DNA from 2 places in the Stenotrophomonas sp. NA06056 genome. Region 1 is predicted to be linked to the other one. Evidence: riboswitches for the same ligand, from Rfam matches in the RefSeq annotation. Region 1 holds a riboswitch; the other holds the start of a gene.

The links. Region 1 has a riboswitch for thiamine pyrophosphate ahead of HUT07_RS00835 (TonB-dependent siderophore receptor). Riboswitches for the same ligand answer to the same signal wherever they lie in the genome.
Region 2: it holds a riboswitch for thiamine pyrophosphate, as region 1 does, so the genes downstream of both, thiC (phosphomethylpyrimidine synthase ThiC) here and HUT07_RS00835 (TonB-dependent siderophore receptor) in region 1, are expected to answer to the same signal.

What each region holds. Positions count from the first base shown of each region.
Region 1 is NZ_CP054931.1:189,444-199,506, forward strand. It holds gene HUT07_RS00815 (DUF6624 domain-containing protein) at 1-641, opposite strand, end outside; gene HUT07_RS00820 (Dyp-type peroxidase) at 918-1,892, shown strand; gene HUT07_RS00825 (TonB C-terminal domain-containing protein) at 2,059-2,475, shown strand; gene pnuC (nicotinamide riboside transporter PnuC) at 2,660-3,241, opposite strand; gene HUT07_RS00835 (TonB-dependent siderophore receptor) at 3,238-5,415, opposite strand; TPP riboswitch at 5,486-5,581, opposite strand; gene HUT07_RS00840 (phosphotransferase) at 5,725-6,852, opposite strand; gene HUT07_RS00845 (glycine zipper 2TM domain-containing protein) at 6,982-7,383, opposite strand; gene HUT07_RS00850 (peptidoglycan-binding protein) at 7,627-9,651, opposite strand; gene HUT07_RS00855 (hypothetical protein) at 9,759-10,063, opposite strand, start outside.
Region 2 is NZ_CP054931.1:683,088-693,150, reverse strand. It holds gene HUT07_RS03045 (helix-turn-helix transcriptional regulator) at 1-290, opposite strand, end outside; gene HUT07_RS03040 (winged helix-turn-helix domain-containing protein) at 406-2,730, opposite strand; gene HUT07_RS03035 (ion channel) at 2,990-3,661, opposite strand; gene thiC (phosphomethylpyrimidine synthase ThiC) at 3,763-5,607, opposite strand; TPP riboswitch at 5,701-5,802, opposite strand; gene HUT07_RS03025 (BCCT family transporter) at 6,050-7,627, shown strand; gene ggt (gamma-glutamyltransferase) at 8,156-9,874, opposite strand.

The sequences.
Region 1 (10,063 bases):
TCGGCGTGCTGGACCAGCAGCCACGCGGCTTTGGCGCCATCATGTCCGGCCAGGGCATACGTCGGCCAACCCTTGTCGGCTACCACCGATTTCAGCCAATCGGCGTTGGCCTTGATCACTGGAGCTGTCGCTTTGAATGCCTCGCCACCGCCAGCGTCGACAGCCACATGCTGTGCCGCCTGATCGCGCTCGGCGCGCTCCAGCAGTTCCCTGCGCAGGGGCGCGTCCAGCAATGCGAGGCGCCGCTGCTCGGCGGCCAGCACCTGCTTGTGCATGTCCGGCCACGCCGGGTCGTCGCGCAGTGCATTCAATCCCGGCCGGTCCTTGTGCAGCAGGTCATCGAACGACAGCCTGCCGCTGGGGAGCAAGGTGGTTACGTAGTTCATCGCTTTTACCCGCTCGCCGGCCGCTGCCGTGCATTCAACCAGCAGCAGTTCGCCACCCTCGGGAAAACGGCCTCCACGTTGCAACAGATCATCCAGCAACTGCGCACATCCGCTGAAGTCATCGGCGCCATAGCGTTCGAGCGCGCTGAAGAAGGGGCCTTCGTTGGCGGCTCGAATCTGCATCGGGATGGCCAGCAGCAACGCCAGCGCTGCAGCAACGGGCGCATGCTTCCATTGCATCGGTGAGTGGACCATCGACTGCTTCCTCCGTGAAGTGCGTGGATGGCGAGCCCTTGCAGGCCGCATGTCTGCAGGCTAGCAGTGTCGTGGCGAGGCCTCAAATGGACAGGCGGCCAGAGCAGCCGGAGCATTCGATCACCGACACTGAACAACAGGCGCACGCGCTTGCCAGCGGATGGCTCACGCTCGCCGCGAACTGAGAACCGCTCCGTCGCCGGCAAGGCCGTTCCGCTATGATCGCCCGCACATCGCCCCATGCGATGTGCCCGCCTCAAGCCAGCAGGAACTGCCGTGAACGCCCAGCCCGCCCCCATCACCGCCCTCAACCACACGCTCGACAACGAGCCGCAGCAGATCACCGCGCCGCTGACCCATTCGGCCGCGTTCCTGGTGCTGGCGGTGAAGGACGATGAGGCATCGCTGGCGAAAGTGCGCGAGGTGCTGGCCAGCACCGATGATCTGATCAAGAACACTGCCATCCGCGAGATCGGGCGTACCTTCACCTGCAACGTGGCCATCGGCCACCGCGTGTGGGCGCCACTGGTGGGCAGCACGCCGCCGCGCGAGTTGAAGCAGTTCCAGGAAGTGAAGGGTGCTGTGCACACTGCGGTGTCCACGCCGGGCGATCTGCTGTACCACATCCGTGCACGCACGATGGACCTGATCGTAGCGTTCGAGAAGAACCTGCTGCTGGCCTTCGGTGATGCCGTGGAAGCGGTGGATGACGTGGCCGGTTTCCGTTACTTCGACGGCCGCGACCTGCTCGATTTCGTCGACGGTACCGCCAACCCCGAAGGCCTGTCGCTACCGGAGGCGACCATCGTCGGCGACGAAGATCCCGACCATGCCGGTGGCAGCTACGTGGTGGTGCAGAAATACCTGCACAACCTCGATGCCTGGCGTGCGCAGAAGACCGAGGCGCAGGAAGCGATCATCGGCCGCACCAAGCACGACAACATCGAGCTGGACGACGCGCCGGCCGACGCGCAGAAGTCGCACAAGACACTGTGCACCATCGAGGATGCCGACGGCGAGCACGAGATCCTGCGCGACAACATGCCCTTCGCCAACCCGGGGCGCGGCGAGTACGGCACCTACTTCATCGGCTACACGCGTCGGCTGTGGGTGATCGAGCAGATGCTGGAGCGGATGTTCATCGGCAATCCCGCGCCGTTGCACGACCGCATCCTCGATTTCTCCACCGCGACTACCGGCGTCACCTTCTTCGCCCCCTCGCGCAAAGTGCTGGCCGACCTGGGCGACTGATCATGCCGGGTGGGGCAGCCAGGTAGATCCACGCCATGCGTGGATGGATCAACCGGTTGCCCAGAACAGCCACGCATGGCGTGGCTCTACTGCGGCAGGGACCGCCATCTGCCTGTCATCTACAGCACCGACCATGATGCGTTGGACGGCAGTGGAGACGTGGGTGATGGTTTCTGCAGGCAACAGGCGCAGCACGCGCCGTGGCTGGCGCCCGTTGGCATGGTTGCTGGGCCTGCTGGCGCTGGGCAGCGCCAGCGTGTCCGCACAGGACGCGCCTGCGCATTGGATGGCCTATGCCGCCTCCGTCAGCGGCGAACTGCAGCAGCGCCTGCAGCAGGAACAGGATCCGCAGGCGCAGCGTGTGCTGGCCTGGCTGCAGGAGCATCCCGATACGCCGGCACCGCTGGTGGTGAGCGTGTGGATCGCCCGCGATGGCGCGATCTCCAAACTGGAATTCGACAGCCTGGGTCATGCCCAGGTGGATGCCGATCTGCGCGCGACGCTGCAGGCCACGCCGTTGCCGGCGGCACCGCCAAAGGACATGCGCCAGCCGCTGCGGTTGGGGCTGGTGCTGACCCAGTAGATCCACGCCATGCGTGGATGGTGCGCCGATCACCCGCAACAGCCACGCATGGCGTGGCTCTGCTGTGTTTCCGCAGGTGTGGTTGCGTTTGGCAGCTGCCAACCAAGGTTGGCGACTACCCGTAGATCCACGCCATGCGTGGATCGCGTGCCGATTGCCCACAACAGCCACGCATGGCGTGGCTCTACTGCATTGCCGCCTGCGGCTCGCGCGCGGCTGCGCTCCACGCGCGCAGACCGAACACGGCCAGGCCGAGGAAGAACACGTACAACGCGGCCGTCACGTGCAGCGACTTGAACAGGTACGCGCCCACGTAGACCACGTCCACCACGATCCACACCCACCAGCAGGCCGCGTGTCGGCGTGCCTGCCACCACTGTCCGACCAGGCTCAGCGCGGTCAGCATCGCATCCAGCCATGGCAGTGCCGCATCGGTGAAGGTGTGCATGCCGGCGCCAAGCGCGACGCCGCCACACAGGCCGATGGCGAGGTCGCGCAGCAGCGTCCCGCGCGCCAACGGCACGATGCGGATGCTGCCTTCATCGGCCGCGTGCTGGCGCCAGTTGATCCAGCCGTAGACCAGGAATCCACCGAAGGCGACCTGCAGCAGCGTATCCGAGTACAGCTTGGCCTCGGCGAACACCGCGCCGTACAGCGCGACCGACAGCAGGCCGACCGGCCACGCGGCCAGCCGACGCTTTGCCATCAACCACACCCCGAGGATGCTGAAGAAGGCGGCGGTCCACTCGAGCGCGACGCCGCTCACAGCGCGAACGTCACCGACAGGCGAGCCTGTCGCGGCGCACCCGGGAACAGGTAGTAGTCACCGCCGCTGCTGCCGGTGTCGCGCCAGTAGAAACGGTTGAACAGGTTGTCCACCGACAGGTTCCAGGTCACGGCACGCTCGTGCAGGCGGTGCTGGAAGCGCAGGCCGGCGTCGAACACCGAATAGTCCGGTGCACGTACAGCACCATCGGCGCGGGCGACGTTGGCGGCGGCATAGCGCCAGCCACCGGTCACATCCAGGCCTTCAACGAACGGCAGCGCGTAGGCCAGGTGCACGCTGGCGCGCACCTTCGGCACGTTCACCAGCTGATGGCCTTCATAGGCCGGGGTGCCGGTGTCGCGGGCGCGCGCCTGCAGCACGCTGGCGCTGGCGACGATCTGCAGCGCGTCAGTCAGTTGGCCGTTGGCGGTCAGCTCCAGCCCGGTATGGGTCTGCTGGCCTTCTTCGACGAAGGTGTAGCCGGCATCACTGCCGTCCGGCTTTGCGTACTGGTAGGGCTGAGTGGTGCGGAACACTGCGGCGCCCAGGGTGAGGGCGTCTACCGGCATGTACTTCACGCCCACTTCCAGCTGTCGCGACTGCATCGACGGCAGGAAGGTATCGGCGTTGGACGTCCAGAACGGTGCTTCCTGGCCCAGCGAGATGCCGCGCACGTAGCTGGCGTAGGCGTTGAGCTGATCGGTGGCCTTCCACACCAGCGCGGTCTGCGGCAGGAAGCGCGACAGGCGGCTGTGGCGCTGCGGCGTGCCGCGCTTGTCGTAGGCGCGCTCGTCCAGGCGCACGAAGCGGCCGCCGGCCAGCCACTGCCAGTCATCGCCGAAGCTCATCCGGTCCAGTGCGAAGAATGCGGTCTGGCGGCTGTCCAGGCGCCGTGCCGATGCACCCGGCATCTTCGGGGAGGGCTCGAACACCGGCACCTGCGCGTCGTGGATGTTGGCACTGCCGACGTACTCGTTGACGCTGGGGCGCTTGTCGACGGTGCGGCGGAAGTAGTCCGCGCCGATGCTCAGCTGGTGGCTGATGCTGCCGGTGTCGAAGCTGCCGCGCAGTTCGGCACGCGCCTGCTGGTTGCGGCGGGTGTCATCCGGGCTGCGGTAGTCGTAGATGTCGTAGTCGCCGTTGGGGGCGAAATAGTTGCCCGGTACGCTGCCGTCTGCGCACCCTGCGGTGTAGTAGCAGCCGTAGGCGAAGGCGACGTTGTCATCGATCACTGAGCGGCTGTGGCCGATCGACAGCCGCGACTGCCAGGCATCGTTGAAGTCGTAGGTATGCAGGGCGGTGATGTTGGTGCTGGCGATGTCCACCGGCCGCTGCCACGGCTGGTAGCCGAGCAGGCGCTCGCGGTCGACGCCGCGCGGAAGGTCGCGTGCGCCCAGCAGCTGGAAGCCGGACACCGAGCGCTGCGAGCTGGTCTGGTAGTTGGCGTCCACTTCCAGCTTGCCGTGTTCGCCGATCAGCCAGTCGGTGGCCAGCGAATAGAAGTTGCGGCGGCCGTCGGCATGCTCGACGTAGGAATCACTGGCATCCCACGCGGCATTGAAACGGACGCCAAAGCGCGGGGTCAGCCAGTGACCGACATCCACGGCGGCATAGCGCGAGCCCTCCGAATCGGTGCCCAGGGTGACCGTGCGCACTTCTGCCGGGCGCTTGCCCACGTAGTTGATGATGCCGCCGGGGGCCATCACGCCCGCCGCCAGGCCGGCTTCGCCCTTGAGGATCTGCACGTCCTGGATGTTCTCCAGCGCCAGGCGCTGTTCGCCGGCGATGGACATGCCGTTGAAGCGGTAGCCGGTGGCCGCATCCAGCGCGAAGCCGCGGATGGCGATGTTCTGGTAGTAGCCCACCGGTGCATAGGCATCGCCCAGCGAGGCATCGTTGCTGGCCAGCTCGGACAGCGAACGCACCTGGCGACGGTCGAGGTAGTCGCGCCCCAGCACGTTTACCGAGGCGGGCGTGTCCTTCCAGGAGCCGCCGCCGAATGCGCTGAGGCGCGAGGTGTCGGTGGCCGGCTTGCCGGCCTGCACGCGTACTGCCGCCAGTTCGGTGGGCGAAGAGGGCGCATCAACGGTGTCGGTGCCGGCCTCGCTGGCGTACAGCGGCAGGGCAGCACAGAGGGCAAGGGCGAGCAGGGTGGGGCGCAGGCAGCGGTTCATTCGATTCGTCTTCAGACAACAAGGGAGACGAAGCGACGGCGCGCAGGTGCACCGGCCCATGACGGGGGTGTGGCTGCGGCTCAAAGCTCCCTACGCCGGTGCAAACCGGATCAGGTTCCAAGGGACTCTCTCAGCCTGGCAGATCCAGGCACCCCCGCTTCAGGTCACCATTTCACTACAAATGGTACGGATTTGCGAGCCGCCACCCTTCAGGCGGGACCAGATCTCTTTCCAGCGGAAAGGCATCTGGCCACGGCCGAGCGCCTCATCGACGCATGGCGTCGATCTACCGAGTACCCAGCTCGTGGCTCACGCGGCGGCGTGCAGGGCCGCCAGCAGGGCCTGGCCGGGGGCCGTGGCGAACCACGCCGGATGCCCGAGCATGAAGGGCTGCCAGGCCACGTCTGCATTCGCGGTGGAGCCGGTGACACCCTCGAAGTACTCCACTTCGGACAGTGCGAAGTCGAAATGCACCATCGGCAGCAGGTCGGCCAGCAGGTGCACGCGCGTGGGCGACAGCGGCAGTTCCTGCCGATAGCCTTCCAGCAGGGCCAGGGCGATATCGATGTGCACAGCGTCGTCGCCACGCTCCAGTTGCAGCCAGGCCACCGCATTGCGTTCGATCGCGGTGGCCAGGTCGAACAGCGCGCTGGTCGGTGAGGCCAGGCCGAAATCGAGCACCGTGGCAATCGTGCCCTCGTCGTTCCACAGCAGATTGGAAACGTGCCAGTCGTTGTGCGCCCACAGCCGAGGTTCGCACTGCAGGCGCGTGGCCAGGCCCTGGTGCCAGGGCAGTACGTCGCGGCGCAGCTGTTCCTCCCACGCAATGCGTGCCAGGTAGCGGGCCAACCCGGGGCGGTTGCCGAGGTCGGCCTTCAGCGCGGCGATCGGGTCATCGGCGCGGATCAGGTCGTCACGTGCCACCAGCAGGTGGGTACTGCGTTGCGGGGCGTGGTAGCTGGCCGCCGCACGGTGCAGCGTGGCCAGCATGCGCCCTGCCTCGCGGGCCTGGGCGATGTCGGTCAGCGGTGACCATGACGGCAGCTCGCGATACAGGTCCTTGCCGGCGCCCACCGCATGCAGTTCGTAGGTCCACGGGCCGTGTTCGAGTGCGGTGCGGCCCCCGTTGCTGGCCAGCACCTGCACCACCGGCATGCCGGCAGTTGCCAGGTGCGCAATGAAGCGATGTTCTTCTTCCAGGCTTCCCGCGCTGCGCACGCTGTGGTGGTGGCGCTTGATGAAGACCGGACCGCGCGTGCCGTCGACGATGGCCGCGGCCGACAATGGACGCGGGCTGTGCCAGCGCAGCGTGCTGTCCGCGCCCAGCTGCGGAAAGTGGCCACCCAGCCAGGTGAGCTCCTGCGCGTCGATTGCTGGCCAGTCGGCGGCGACCTCGTCGTTGTTGAGGCCCTGCACGCGATGGGGGGAAGAAGTCATGCCACGGCCGCTGGTAAGTAAAGGAACATCCAAGGCTGCGCATTCAACGCCATGGGCGCCGCAGACGCAAACGGGCGGGTCATCGACCCGCCCGTCAGGGACGCCAACTGCGGCCTGCGGCCGGTGCGCTTACCAGCCGCGATGGCGGCCGCGGTCGTGGTAGTAACGGTTGTCGTGGCGCTCGCGCTGCCAGCGACGGTCGTCGCGGCGATCGTAGCCATAGCCGCGGTTGTAGCCCCGGTCATAACGGCGGTTGTCGTAGCGACGGTCATAGCGCCCGTCGTACCGGCGATCATGGCGGTCGGGCGTGGTCAGGTTGCCGATGGCGCCGCCGGCAACCGCGCCGCCGACCGTAGCGGCCGGGTCGCCGTTGGAGATCAGGTGACCCGCCACGCCGCCGACGACGGCACCGACCACGGTGCGCTTGTCCTTCCTCGACATCGCGCTGGCATCACTGACCACGGCCACACCGGCAAGAAGTGCCAGGGCCATCGCCAGACCACGGAAGCTGAGTGCGGAAGTGCTGAGCATGTTGGGTTCTCCTGTGAGGTGCATGCCACGGTGGGCAGGGAGGGCATTGGGCGCCCCGGCTGCCGTAGGGACCACGCTGATGCCCGGACATTGCCGGAACATTGCGCGCGATCCCCGTGCGGCTTGCGCATTCATCTAGCGTCAGGCGGCATGAAGCGAGGCTGAAAGCGCTGCGGCCGCTCAGCTGCCAGAAAGGAAAAGGGCCGCAGTACGCGGCCCTTCCCTTGGTCTTCCCGGCGTTGCTTAGTGGCCCATGGCGCGCTGGGCCTGCTTCACCTGCTCCTGCTGGGCGTCCTGTTGCTGCAGGACATCCGGTGCACCGCGCACCGCACCGCTGCTGAGCGCCATGCTCTGCTCGCTGGCAGCGCGGGTGTCCACCGCCGCGCGGCATGCGGCCGGGTCACCGGCGGTGCCCTGTACGGCAAACATGCGCTCGCCGTTGGTGCTGGGCACCACCGAGTCGATGCGCTGCATGCCGCTGGCCTGCGCCTCCCTGGTCAGTGCAGCGGCGGCGGCTTCCAGTGCATGGCGGTCCTTGAAGGTGCCTGCCGGCAGGCCTTCCATACCCTTCACCGCCTGGTTGTACATCGGGTTCTGCGGATGGCGCTCGTCATTGAGCAGCGGGCGCTCGCGCGCGTCCTTGATCGCATCCAGCGTCTTCGGGCCGATGATGCCGTCCACTGCCAGACCGTTGTCCTTCTGCAGCTGGCGCACGGCCGCCTCGGTGTTGCGACCGAACTTCCCGTCTTCAACCAGCGGCTTGCCATCGGCACCGGCGTAACCCAGGTGACCCAGCTGCTCCTGCACCCTGCGCACCCCTTCACCGTGCGCGCCCTGCTTATGCACTTCGTTGCTGGTCGGCGGCTTCTCCTGTGCTGCCGGCTTCGGCTCGGCTGCGCCCTTGGCCTGCACCTGCTCGTGCGCCTGGTTGCGGTCCTGCAGCAGCTCGCGCGCCTGGTGCAGCGGATCGGAGGCGAACAGCTTCCAGTTCGGGTGGTCCTTCACCTGCTTGAGGTAGTCCTCCACCGGCATCGTGTGCACGCCCAGCTTGCCGGTGGACTGGCTGATCAGCAGCGTGTCGGTGTTCGGGTCACGCACCACCATCACGATGTGGTCGATGCCTTTCCAGTACTCGTGCTGGGTACTGGCCGTATCCAGGCCGATCACCATGCCTTCCTTCAGCGCGCCCGGCTTGAGGATATCGTCGCGCTTGAGCAGCACGCCCGAGTCCTTGTAGGCCTGCTCGACGATGCTGCCCGAACCGGCGAAGCCCAGCTTGATCTTGTCGGCATCGGCGAACACCGCGTGGCCGGCCTTCTGGTTGATCTCATCCTGGGTCTTGTTGAGCAGCGTACCGACCCAGCCGGAGCAATCGATGTAACCCTGGGCAACGTTCTTGCCGGATACACCGGGGACATGCAGGCGATGCCCCTCGATGTTGATCGCGTACTTGACGTTGTCGTACTTCACGCCCGCGTTGTAGGCCGCATCCAGCGAAATACCGGGTGCATCCGGCTTGGCGGCGGCAGCCGTGGCGGTGGCGGCGATGGCTGCGGCACCGGCGGCAACAGCTGCCTGCGCGATCGGGGTCACGGTCTGGGTCGGTGCGGCCTGCACCGGCGCCGGACGCGCCTGCGCCTCGGTGATCGGTGCGATGTGCTTTTCCGGGATGCTGATCGCGTCGTACTTGCGGTCGTAGTACTGGGCGAAGGTGCTGGCCAGGTCACGATTATTCATCGTGCGCATCTCGGCGCGCGTATGCCCGGTCAACGCTTCCACGTCACCGCCGATCTGGCCCATGATGCGCGGCCGCATGTCGATCAGATCGCCGCGGCCGTCGCGCACGACGCCGAACGTACCGGTGGCGATCGCGGTCTGGATCGAACCGTAGCCGGCCGCGCCCTGCTGGTGTGCCAGATACAGGTCCAGGCCGCTCGGCTTCTCGTCACCGGACAGGTACGGGTGGCCGGTGCGGTCATGGCGCTTTTCCATGTCCACCAGGTTGCGCTTGAACATCTCCGCTGCCGCTTCGGTGTTGCGGGTCGGGTCGTACTCGTGGCCGCTCAGGCCGTACTGCTTGGCCGACGACGGCAGGAACTGGAACAGGCCCTTGGCATCGGTCTTGTCGTTGTGCGCGCGTTCGTTGAAGCGGCCACCGGTCTCGATGTGGGCAAAGCGCAGGAAGTCCTCGCTGGCGATGCCCTTGCGCTGTGCAACCTGCTCGATGATGTCGAGAACTTCCTTTCTGCTGTAGTCACGTTGTGCCATGACACTTCCTCTGGGGTTGATGGAGCGGCCTTTGCCGCGATACGCCAACCGGACTCATCCGTGAGTCTTCAACATGTCGGTCAACAGGTGCTGCGAGGTGGTGCGTCTTACTGTTCGACGTAGGCCTTGCGGGCGGTGTCGTAGTGGTACTGGCGTGCATCGGCCGCACCCAGCGCACGGGTCTGGCCCGGGCCGGAAATGGTGGTGCCGGTGGCGGCGACACTGAGGGTGGGCAGGTCGCTGCCGGCGACGGCGTTGAAGGCCAGAACGCCCTGGTTGCTGACGCACGGCATCACCTGGCCGTCGTCGCAGGCGGCCGAATTGTCCTCGCCGGTGATCACCGTGCCCAGGCTGGCCCAGACCTGGCCGTCCTCGGACTTCTCGTAGTCCGGGTTGAACAGCAGTACGGCAT
Region 2 (10,063 bases), 490 kb from region 1:
AGCGCTTCGATGTTCAGGTTCATGCCCACGCACAAGCCGTTGCGCCCGGCCTGGACCAGCGGCCGGGACTCCTTCTCGAACGCGATCCACTCGCCCTGGCGCAACCGGAACCGCCCTTCCTTGGCCTCCACCCACGAGGTTCCGCGCACCTGCATCCAGACGCTGAAGCTGGTGCCGGCGGTCTGCAGGCTGCCGAGCCGGGCAACGCCCATGCAGGTCGGCGCGACGTCGTCGATCGCCTTGTCCAGGGAGAGGGTTTGGCCACGATCGGCCAGCGAGAGTTGACGCATGGGGGCACCACGGATTTGCCAAGTACAGGCCTCCGTTTTGCCAAATCAGGCGACAGCGCGTCAGGAAAGACTGCCGAGATCGCCACGAATTCGCGGCGAGATCGTCACGAAGAAATTACGAAGGCCCTTTCTCTTGCAGAATCAGCAGTTTGGAGAACGCCGGGAACAACGCCGGGGGCTGTTCGGGCAGCCGCATCACACCGATGTCGGCGCCATCGCTGATGGCCAGGGCCAGATACAGGCTGTTGCCATCTGCGCTGGCACTGAGTCCATTGCCCGCGCTCAGGCGCTGCGCGTCCAGGCAGCGCTCCGCTTCTTCGCGTCCAGACTGGATACGGACAAGGGTTGTGCCGCAGCTGGCACTGCTGCCGAGGTAGTCGATGCTGCCGTTACCAGCCACTGTCCAGGTCCGGTAGCGCCAACGGCTCGGCCGGTCCTCGCTGATCTGCTGCACGCTGGCAGGGGTCAACGCCGCGTCCACCGACCACAGCCCGCCGGCTGCCAACCGGGTGAACAGCACCCGCCCGGTACTGCGGTCGAAACGTGCCTGCGACACGCCCTCCAGGCTGGCCAACCGTCGCCATGGCTGCGTGCTGCGGTCGAACAGGCTCAAACGGGTGTGCTGGTCGGCATCACGTTCAACCACCAGCAGCTGCTCCGCGCCGGCACCGTACAACACCTGCAACGGTTGCTCAGCGGGAACCGGAAGGCGATGCAGCTGTTCATCGCGTGGAGCAATCTCGTAGACAACCGCTTCGCCATGCTCATCGCGCCCCACCACCAGCAGATGCCGACTGTCGGCCGACCAGTCCGGTGCCTGCCGCGCCTCCGGCTTCAGCCCCTCGATCGGCCGCAACGACTCTGGCCGCTGCATGTCGGCCCACCACAGCGCAAAGCTGCCGGAACGATCGGAACTGAACACCAGTTGCCGCCCATCCGGCGCCACCATCGGTTGTCCATCGCGGCCACTGGAGGCGAACAGACGCTCGCCGGCACCGCCCTGCGCGGGCATCCTGAACACGCCGAACTGCGCGCGCCGATGCACGAACGCCAGCATGTCGCCGCGGCGCGAGACGGCCGGCCACTGCGCATCATCGAGCCCAGCGTCGCGCAGCGTGCGGCGCTCGACGTCGAGGTAGTACAGGCGCGCTTCGCTGTCCACGCGGCGGCCAAACACGATATGTCGACCGTCGCCCAGCCATGCCCATCCGCGCAGCTCGGCCGATTCGGTGGTCAACTGCTCGGGCGTGCCGCCGCTGGCAGGCATCCGCCACAGATCACCCAACTGAGGGTTGCGGACAAACACCAGCCATTTGCCATCCGGCGAATAGCGCGGGGCGTAGTCGAAATCATCTTCATCTACGTGGTAGTCCAGGGCTCGCCACTGGCCGGTGGCCAGATCGAGCACGCGGATGCCGCGATGGGCATAGCGACCCACCATGCTGCCGAAGACCAGGCCACGCCCATCGGGCGTCCAGTCGAAACTGAGCAGCTCAGTGCCGTCGCAACGTGTTGCCTGGCGCACGGCGCCGCCGGTGGCGCTGGCGATCAACACCTGGCAGCTGGCATCGGCACCAAAGCGGGCAAAAGCGATTTCGCGGCCATCAGGCGACCAGTTCGGGAAACGGTCGCTGGCACCTGCCGGCGGCGAAAGCAGCTGGCGTGCGGGTGCATTGCCGGAGGTCTGCACCTTGATGGCGTTGCCATCCTTGCCATCGTCGTTGGCGCCTTCATAGGCGACCTGCGATCCGTCAGGCGAAAGTGTGGGATAGGTCTCAAAACCAGCCGTGGCGGTAATCAAGCGATACGGCCGCTCAGGGCTTCCGATCACCCGCGTGCCGTTCTCCACTGCCGCATCCACCGGAGAACTCACCGGCGCCGGGCGGCGCAGCAGCAGTACGCTCAACACCACCAGTGCAAGCAGCATCACCACGCCCAGCGCCAGCAGCAGGCGACGGCGGAGACGACGCCAGCGGCGACTGCCGCGTTCAATCATGGGCGCGCTGACGGTGCTCACCGCATTCGGCGCAGGCGGCTGCGATGCGCTCGATTCCTCTGCAGCAGCGTTCGCATCGGTCTCGTGGTCCGCCAGCGGCTGCACCGGTACCAGCAAGCGGTAGCCGGTCTTGGCGATGGTCTCGATGTACGCCTGACCATTGTCGTCGTCGACGCTGAACGCCTTGCGCAGCTGCGTAACCGCCTGGGTCAGCACATCGTTGGTCGGCAGCGTGTCCGGCCACACTTCGGCGAACAGTTCGTCACGGGTCACCACGCGCCCCGGCTGCCGCATCAACATGCGCAGCACGCCCAGCGACTTGGGCGTCAAACGTCGTGTACGGCGCGCACCCGCAACTTCAACCTCACGCGAGGACAAAGTAACGATGCATTCGCCGACGCGGACGCGGTCGGAATCAGGCGACTGGATTTCGCTGTTGATCATTCGTTGCTATGGGGTTGAAACAGGCCGCAAACACTGTTCACCATCGATCCCTTCCCATCCTTGGCACAGCAAGAAGCCAGATTCCGCACAAAGCATCGGCGCATACCGCAAAAAAAACGAAGCCTCCGGATATTAGCCTATGCGGGTTACCTCGCCTATCGCGTGGTCGACATCAGGCCCTCTCTCGCCGACGCATTCACATAATAAGCATCATCATTCGCGCCCTTTCGGGCGCGACATTTTTATCTGGCGTTCATTTTCAGAAGCGTCTCAGCATGGTCAGCCCGACCAGCCGCGAAACCACCAGCGCTACATACATCACGCCGGAAAACTGCTCCAGCATGACCAGCGCGCGGGCCTGCGGATGCAGTGGCACGACATCACTCAGCCCAACGCCTGACAATAAGCTGAAGCTCAGATAAAGCAGCTCCATCCACGTGCGCTGCGGCCCACCACTGGCGCCCTGGAAACTACCCGGATACCACTGCTGACATACGGCAAAGGTAAAAGCGAATGCCCATGCCAACAATGTGAACGTGGCACCGGCGGCGAACAGTTCGTCGCGGGTCACCTTGTGGTCCTGCAGCATGTAGGCGATCAGCGCACCGGCGGTATAGAAATACAGCAGGCTTTCCAGCAGTTGTGCGGTGATGCCCAGTGCGGGCCTGTCGAGCAGGGCCGCGGCAAGCGAAAACACCACCGCCGGAATGGCCAGCACCAGCGCCAGCCAGGTTCCCAGCGGGCTGCGCTGCACCACCCACAGGGCCAGGCCAAGCACGGCCATGCCGAACACCCCGACTGCCGCGCGCCCGGCAGCGGTTTCGTCCAGTGCCGGGTACAGCAGTACCGACAGCAGCTGTGCCCCGAGCAGCCAGGCAGAGGGATGACGGCGGGCGATGGCCAGCCAGCGGGTGGTCACGGCAATGGGCATGGTTCCTTATCCCCGGGGAACGATGGTGCGAGGATAGCGGCATGGCCGTGAGCTGGGTGGCTGGATGGCGCCGGGCATGACCCGGCGCCACGCATCGGCGATCAGCCCTGCTGGTACACCTCGGCGCCGGCTGCACGGAACTGCTCGGACTTCTCCTGCATGCCCTTCTCGGCGTACTCGCGCACGTCCTGGGTGATTTTCATCGAGCAGAAATGCGGGCCGCACATTGAACAGAAGTGCGCCAGCTTGTGTGCGTCCTTGGGCAGGGTCTCGTCGTGGAATTCCTTGGCCTTCTCCGGGTCCAGGCCGAGGTGGAACTGGTCGTCCCAGCGGAACTCGAAGCGTGCCTTGCTCAGTGCGTTGTCACGTACCTGCGCACCCGGATGCCCCTTGGCCAGATCCGCAGCATGGGCGGCAATGCGATACGCCATGATGCCGTCGCGCACATCCTGCCGGTTGGGCAGGCCCAGGTGCTCTTTCGGCGTGACGTAGCAGAGCATGGCAGTACCGAACCAACCGATCATTGCCGCGCCGATTGCGCTGGTGATGTGGTCATAGCCGGGCGCGATGTCGGTGGTCAGCGGGCCGAGCGTGTAGAACGGCGCCTCGCCGCACTCGCGCAACTGCTTGTCCATGTTCTCCTTGATCAACTGCATCGGCACGTGGCCGGGGCCCTCGATCATGGTCTGCACATCGTGCTTCCAGGCGATCTTCGTCAATTCGCCCAGCGTTTCCAGTTCACCGAACTGTGCGGCGTCGTTGGCATCGGCGATGCAGCCCGGGCGCAGGCCATCACCCAGCGAGAAGGTCACGTCGTAGGCCTTCATGATTTCGCAGATATCTTCGAAATGCGTGTAGAGGAAATTCTCCTTGTGGTGGGCCAGGCACCACTTGGCCATGATCGAACCGCCGCGGCTGACGATGCCGGTGACCCGCTTGGCGGTGAGTGGCACGTAACGCAGCAGCACGCCGGCATGGATGGTGAAGTAGTCCACGCCCTGCTCGGCCTGTTCGATCAGCGTGTCGCGGAAGATTTCCCAGGTCAGCGCTTCAGCGCGGCCATCGACCTTCTCCAACGCCTGGTAGATCGGCACCGTACCGATCGCCACCGGCGAGTTGCGGATGATCCATTCGCGCGTTTCGTGGATGTGCTTGCCGGTGGACAGGTCCATCACCGTGTCACCACCCCAGCGGATCGCCCACACCAGCTTCTCCACTTCCTCGGCAATGCCCGAGGACACTGCGCTGTTGCCGATGTTGGCGTTGATCTTGGTGAGAAAGTTGCGGCCGATGATCATCGGCTCGCTTTCCGGGTGATTGATGTTGTTGGGCAGCACCGCACGGCCGCGGGCGATTTCATCGCGCACGAACTCCGGCGTGATGATGTGCTGGATCGATGCGCCGAAGGATTCACCGGGGTGCTGCTGCAGCAACCCGGCATCACGGATCGCCTCCAGCCGCTGGTTCTCACGGATGGCGACGAATTCCATTTCCGGGGTGATGATGCCGCGCCGCGCATAGTGCATCTGGGTGACGTTGGCGCCGGCCTGCGCGCGACGCGGCAGGCTGCGTGCGGGAAAACGCACCGGGTCCAGCTTCGCATCATGCTCGCGCGCGCGGCCGAACGAAGAACTCAGGCCGTCGAGCTGCTCGGTGTCGTTGCGCTCCTCCACCCAGCCACGCCGCAGCGCCGGCAGACCGGCAGACAGATCGATGCGCACATCCGGATCGGTGTACGGGCCGGAGGTGTCGTAGACGGTGACCGGTGCGTTCTCTTCGCCACCGAACACGGTCGGCGTGCGGGTCAGCGCGATTTCGCGCATTGGTACCAGCAGGTCCGGGCGCGAGCCGGGCACGTGGATCTTGCGCGAGCCGGGTATGGGCCGGGTCACGGACTCGGAGAGTTGCTGGGCCTGTTGCTGCAGGGCAGAGAGCTGTGCGTTCATCGGGCATCGTCCAGGAAGGTCAGGGACGAAGCGGCGGCGCACTGCACCCGCGCCCGGACGGCACCAAGGCACTCCTTGGGCGGGGTCGGGCTACGGTTGCATTGCAAAGCTTCCCTACGCCGGTATGAGCCGGATCAGGTTCCAAGGGACTATCTCAACCGTGGCCACAAGGCCGCGGTACCCCCGCTTCTTGGTGCGCATTAGAGCACAGAAACCACTCGGCCTCCTGGCCGTTCATCCACGCAGGGCATGGATCCAGCGCACCCGCGTTAACAGAACCGTGACGTCGCATTCAGTAACGTGCACGCGCGCCGCACCGTTGCAAGCGGTGCTTTCCCTGCCGCCATCGCGGCTCCTGTCCGGTATGCGCACGCTGTCGCCGGCCCACTCCCTGCAAGCTTTCGCTCGCTCCCCTCAATCCCTTGATCGGAGAAGCTCCTTCATGGTGTTTCGCATTTCCATCGCACTGGTGCTTGCCCTGGTGCTGCTGGCCGGCCTCGCGCCTGGCCCCTTCAATACCGTCGTGCAGGCGGCGTTGGGCGATGTCATCCGCAGCGTCGGCTGGCTGTACCTGCTGGTCGTATTCCTGGCGCTGGTATTCCTGATGTACCTGGCGTTCGGCCGCTTTGGCAACCTGCGCATCGGTGGCGAAGACGCCGAGCCCGAATTCTCGCGTGCAAGCTGGATGTCGATGCTGTTCGCTGCCGGCATGGGCATCGGCCTGGTGTTCTGGGGGGCGGCCGAGCCGATCTCGCACTTCACCAAGCCACCGGAGGGGATTGCGCCGCAGAGCATGGATGCTGCGCGTGCATCGATGCGTTATGCGTTCTTCCACTGGGGCCTGCATCCGTGGGCGATCTATGCGCTGATCGGGCTGGCGATGGCCTGGTTCCAGTTCAACCGCAATGGACGCGGACTGGTCAGCGACATGCTGCAACCGATCATCGGCCGCCACCACCGCGGTTGGATCGGCCGTGTCGTCAACATCGCGGCGGTGGTCGCCACGGCGATCGGCGTGGCGACCACCCTCGGCTTCGGCACCATCCAGATCGCTGCGGGCGTGGAGCGCGTGTTCGGGCTGGAAGCCACGGTGCCGGTGCAGATGACCATCATCGCCATCGCCTTCGTGCTGTACATGGCCTCCACCGCCAGCGGTGTGGAGCGCGGCGTGAAGTGGCTGTCGAACTTCAACCTGGCGCTGGCAGCGCTGCTGGCCGCGACCGTACTGGTGCTGGGGCCGACCGGCTTCATCTTCGATACGTTCACCACCACGCTGGGTTCCTACCTCAACCAACTGGTGACCATGAGCCTGCGCATGTCGCCGTTCTCCGGCAGCACCTGGGTGGCCGACTGGACGATTTTCTACTGGGCCTGGTGGATTTCCTGGGCACCGTTCGTGGGCTCGTTCATCGCACGCATCTCGCGCGGCCGCAGCGTGCGCGAGTTCGTGATCGGCGTGGTGCTGGCGCCGACCCTGCTGGGCTTCTTCTGGTTCGCCGTTTTCGGTGGAACGGCCTTGTGGGCGCAGATCTTCGGCCACGCCGACCTGGTGCAGGCACTGGGCAATGGCTATGAGACGGTGCTGTTCACGCTGTTCGACAGCCTGCCAGCGTCGCTGATGCTGTCGGCGGTGGCGCTGGTGCTGTTGATGATCTTCTTCGTGACCTCGGCTGATTCGGCGGTGCTGGTGCTGGCCAGCATGTCCACCGACGAAGCCGGCGATCCGCCGCTGAAGCGCAAGCTGGCGTGGGGCATCGCGGTAGCGTTGATCGCCGCGGCACTGCTGCTGGCCGGGGGCCTGGATGCGCTGCAGGGAATGATCACGATCGCCGCGTTGCCGTTCGCCTTGTTGATGGTGCTGGTGATGGTGTCGCTGTACCGGGTGCTGGACCAGGAGTACACGCGGGAGCGCCGGCAGACACAGCGCCAGCGGCGCATGATCGATGCGTGGATCGCACGCGAGATGGCGGCGCAGGAAGAGACCCAGGCGGAGGCAGCACGCGCACAGGATTCGGATTGAGGGGGTTTTGCAGCCTGCGGCTGCACCGCTTTTCTCAAGCAACGGCAACTGCAACTTCAAAAGCCAGAGCGGCTCTGGGTTTCTGCTGGTTGGATGGGGCGGTGTGGGTGGGCAGGACACGCCGTAAACCCGTCCTTGGGGGCTCGATGGCGCCATCCATGGCGCCAACGGTCCTGCCCACCCACACCGCCCCATCCCCGACAGATTTCCGGTGACGGTTGGTTCTCCACGCCATGCGTGGATGAGGTGTATCGGAAAACAAGAAGGGGTCGGATCCGACCCCAACCATCAGCACGCGGCTGTTGCTGTTGCTTTTGATCTTCTTTTTTCTTCCTGCGGTGGCGGCCGCAGAAAACTGTCAGAGGCCGGGTGGGTGGGCTGGGCGGGGGTGTCAGCCGCATGGATGCGGCTGACAAGCCTACAAGGACGTACTTGCGGCGTCCCCCGAACAGCCTACCCACCCGGCCCAACAAGCTATTCCGCTTCTGAACCCACCGCAGAGGGGCTCAGCCCGTTGGCCGGGAAACCTCAATACCCCGCCGCCTGCCCATCCTTGCGACTCTCCGACGCGCCGTAATACACGCCGGTCTCCGGATCACGCAGGATCGCCTGATAGCCGCCGTACGGACCATCGGCGAACACCACGCGGTGCCCCTTGCGCATCAGCGAACGCACCGTCTCGTACGGGAAGCCGGTTTCCAGATTGACCTCGCCGCCATCGGTCATCGCCGTCGCCTGCCCGGTCGGTTCGGTCGAGCCCTCGTGCTGGATGCGCGGTGCGTCGCCGGCCTCCTGCAGGTTCATGCCGAAGTCCACCAGGTTCATCACGATCTGCGCGTGTCCCTGCGGCTGCATCGCACCGCCCATCACGCCGAAGCTGGCATACGGCTTGCCACCCTTGGTAATGAAGGCAGGGATGATGGTCTGGAACGGACGCTTGCCCGGTGCGTAGCCATTGGGGTGGTTCTTCTGCAGCACGAACATTTCGCCGCGATCCTGCAGGATGAAGCCCAGCCCCGGCGGTGCCATGCCGCTGCCCATGCCGCGATAGTTGGACTGGATCAGCGACACCATCATGCCGTCGGCGTCGGCCACGGTCATGTAGATCGTGTCGCCCTCCTCCAGCTGCTTCGGCGTGCCCGGCTGCACTTCCTTCAGCGCCTTGTCCATCGAGATCAGCGCGCGGCGCTGCGCAGCGTACTCCTTCGAGATCAGCTTCTGTACCGGTGCCGGCTGGAAGGCCATGTCGGCGTAGAAGCGTGCACGGTCGGCGAACGCGAGCTTCTTTGCCTCCACGAACAGGTGCACGTGCTCGGGTGAGCCGAATGGAATCTTCGAGAAGTCGTAGCCTTCCAGCACGTTGAGGATCTGCAGCGCGGCGATGCCCTGGCTGTTCGGCGGCAGTTCCCACACGTCGTAGCCTCGGTAGTTGCTGCTGACCGGTTCCACCCACTCGCCGTGGTGGTCGGCCATGTCCTGGTAGCTCAGGTAGCCGCCATTCTTCTTGAAGTAATCACCGATGGTGTGGGCGATATCGCCCTTGTAGAAGGCATCACGGCCGCCGTCGGCGATCTTCTGCAGGGTGTCCGCCAGGTTCGGGTTCTTCCACATCTCGCCCTTGCGCGGAGCATGGCCGTCGACGGTGAACTGCTCCTTGAAACCCGGATACTGCGACAGCTTCGGCACCGAGCGGTCCCAGTAGTAGGAGATCACTTCTGCCACCGGGTGCCCTTCCCGGGCGTAGCGGATGGCCGGGGCCAGGTTGTCGGCCATCGGCTTGCGGCCGAACCGGTCGTGCAGAGCGAACCAGCCATCCACCGCACCCGGCACCGATACCGGCAGCGGGCCGGTGGCCGGAATCTCCTTCAGGCCACGACGCTGGAACTCGGCCAGGGTGAGCGACTTTGGCGAGCGGCCGGAGCCGTTGTAGCCGTAGAGCTTCTGCGTCTTCGGGTCCCACACGATGGCGAACAGGTCGCCGCCGACGCCGTTGCCGGTGGGTTCCATCAGGCCCAGCGCTGCGTTGGCCGCGATGGCGGCATCGACGGCCGAGCCACCGCGCTTCATCACATCCAGCGCGATCTGGGTGGCCAGCGGCTGCGAGGTGGCGGCCATCGCATGCGGGGCGATCACCTCCGAACGGGTGGCGAAGGTATGGCCGGTGATGCGGTCGGCAGCCAGGGACAGCAGGGGCACGGCAGCCAGCACGGCAGCAGCCAGCAGGGAACGGGCAAGACGTCGGGACACGGTCGGGTTCCGATGGAAGGGTGGTGGGCCGATCTTCGCTGCTGCGGCGATCAGGGGCCATCGGGCATAGGTCATGGGCCATGCCCGGCGAGCGAAGCGGCAGAGACGCCCTCATTCCCGCGCAAAAAACCCGTTTAAAAGAGTGAATTCGGGTTCACCGAAACACTTTCAGCGGCAACCATCCTTGCG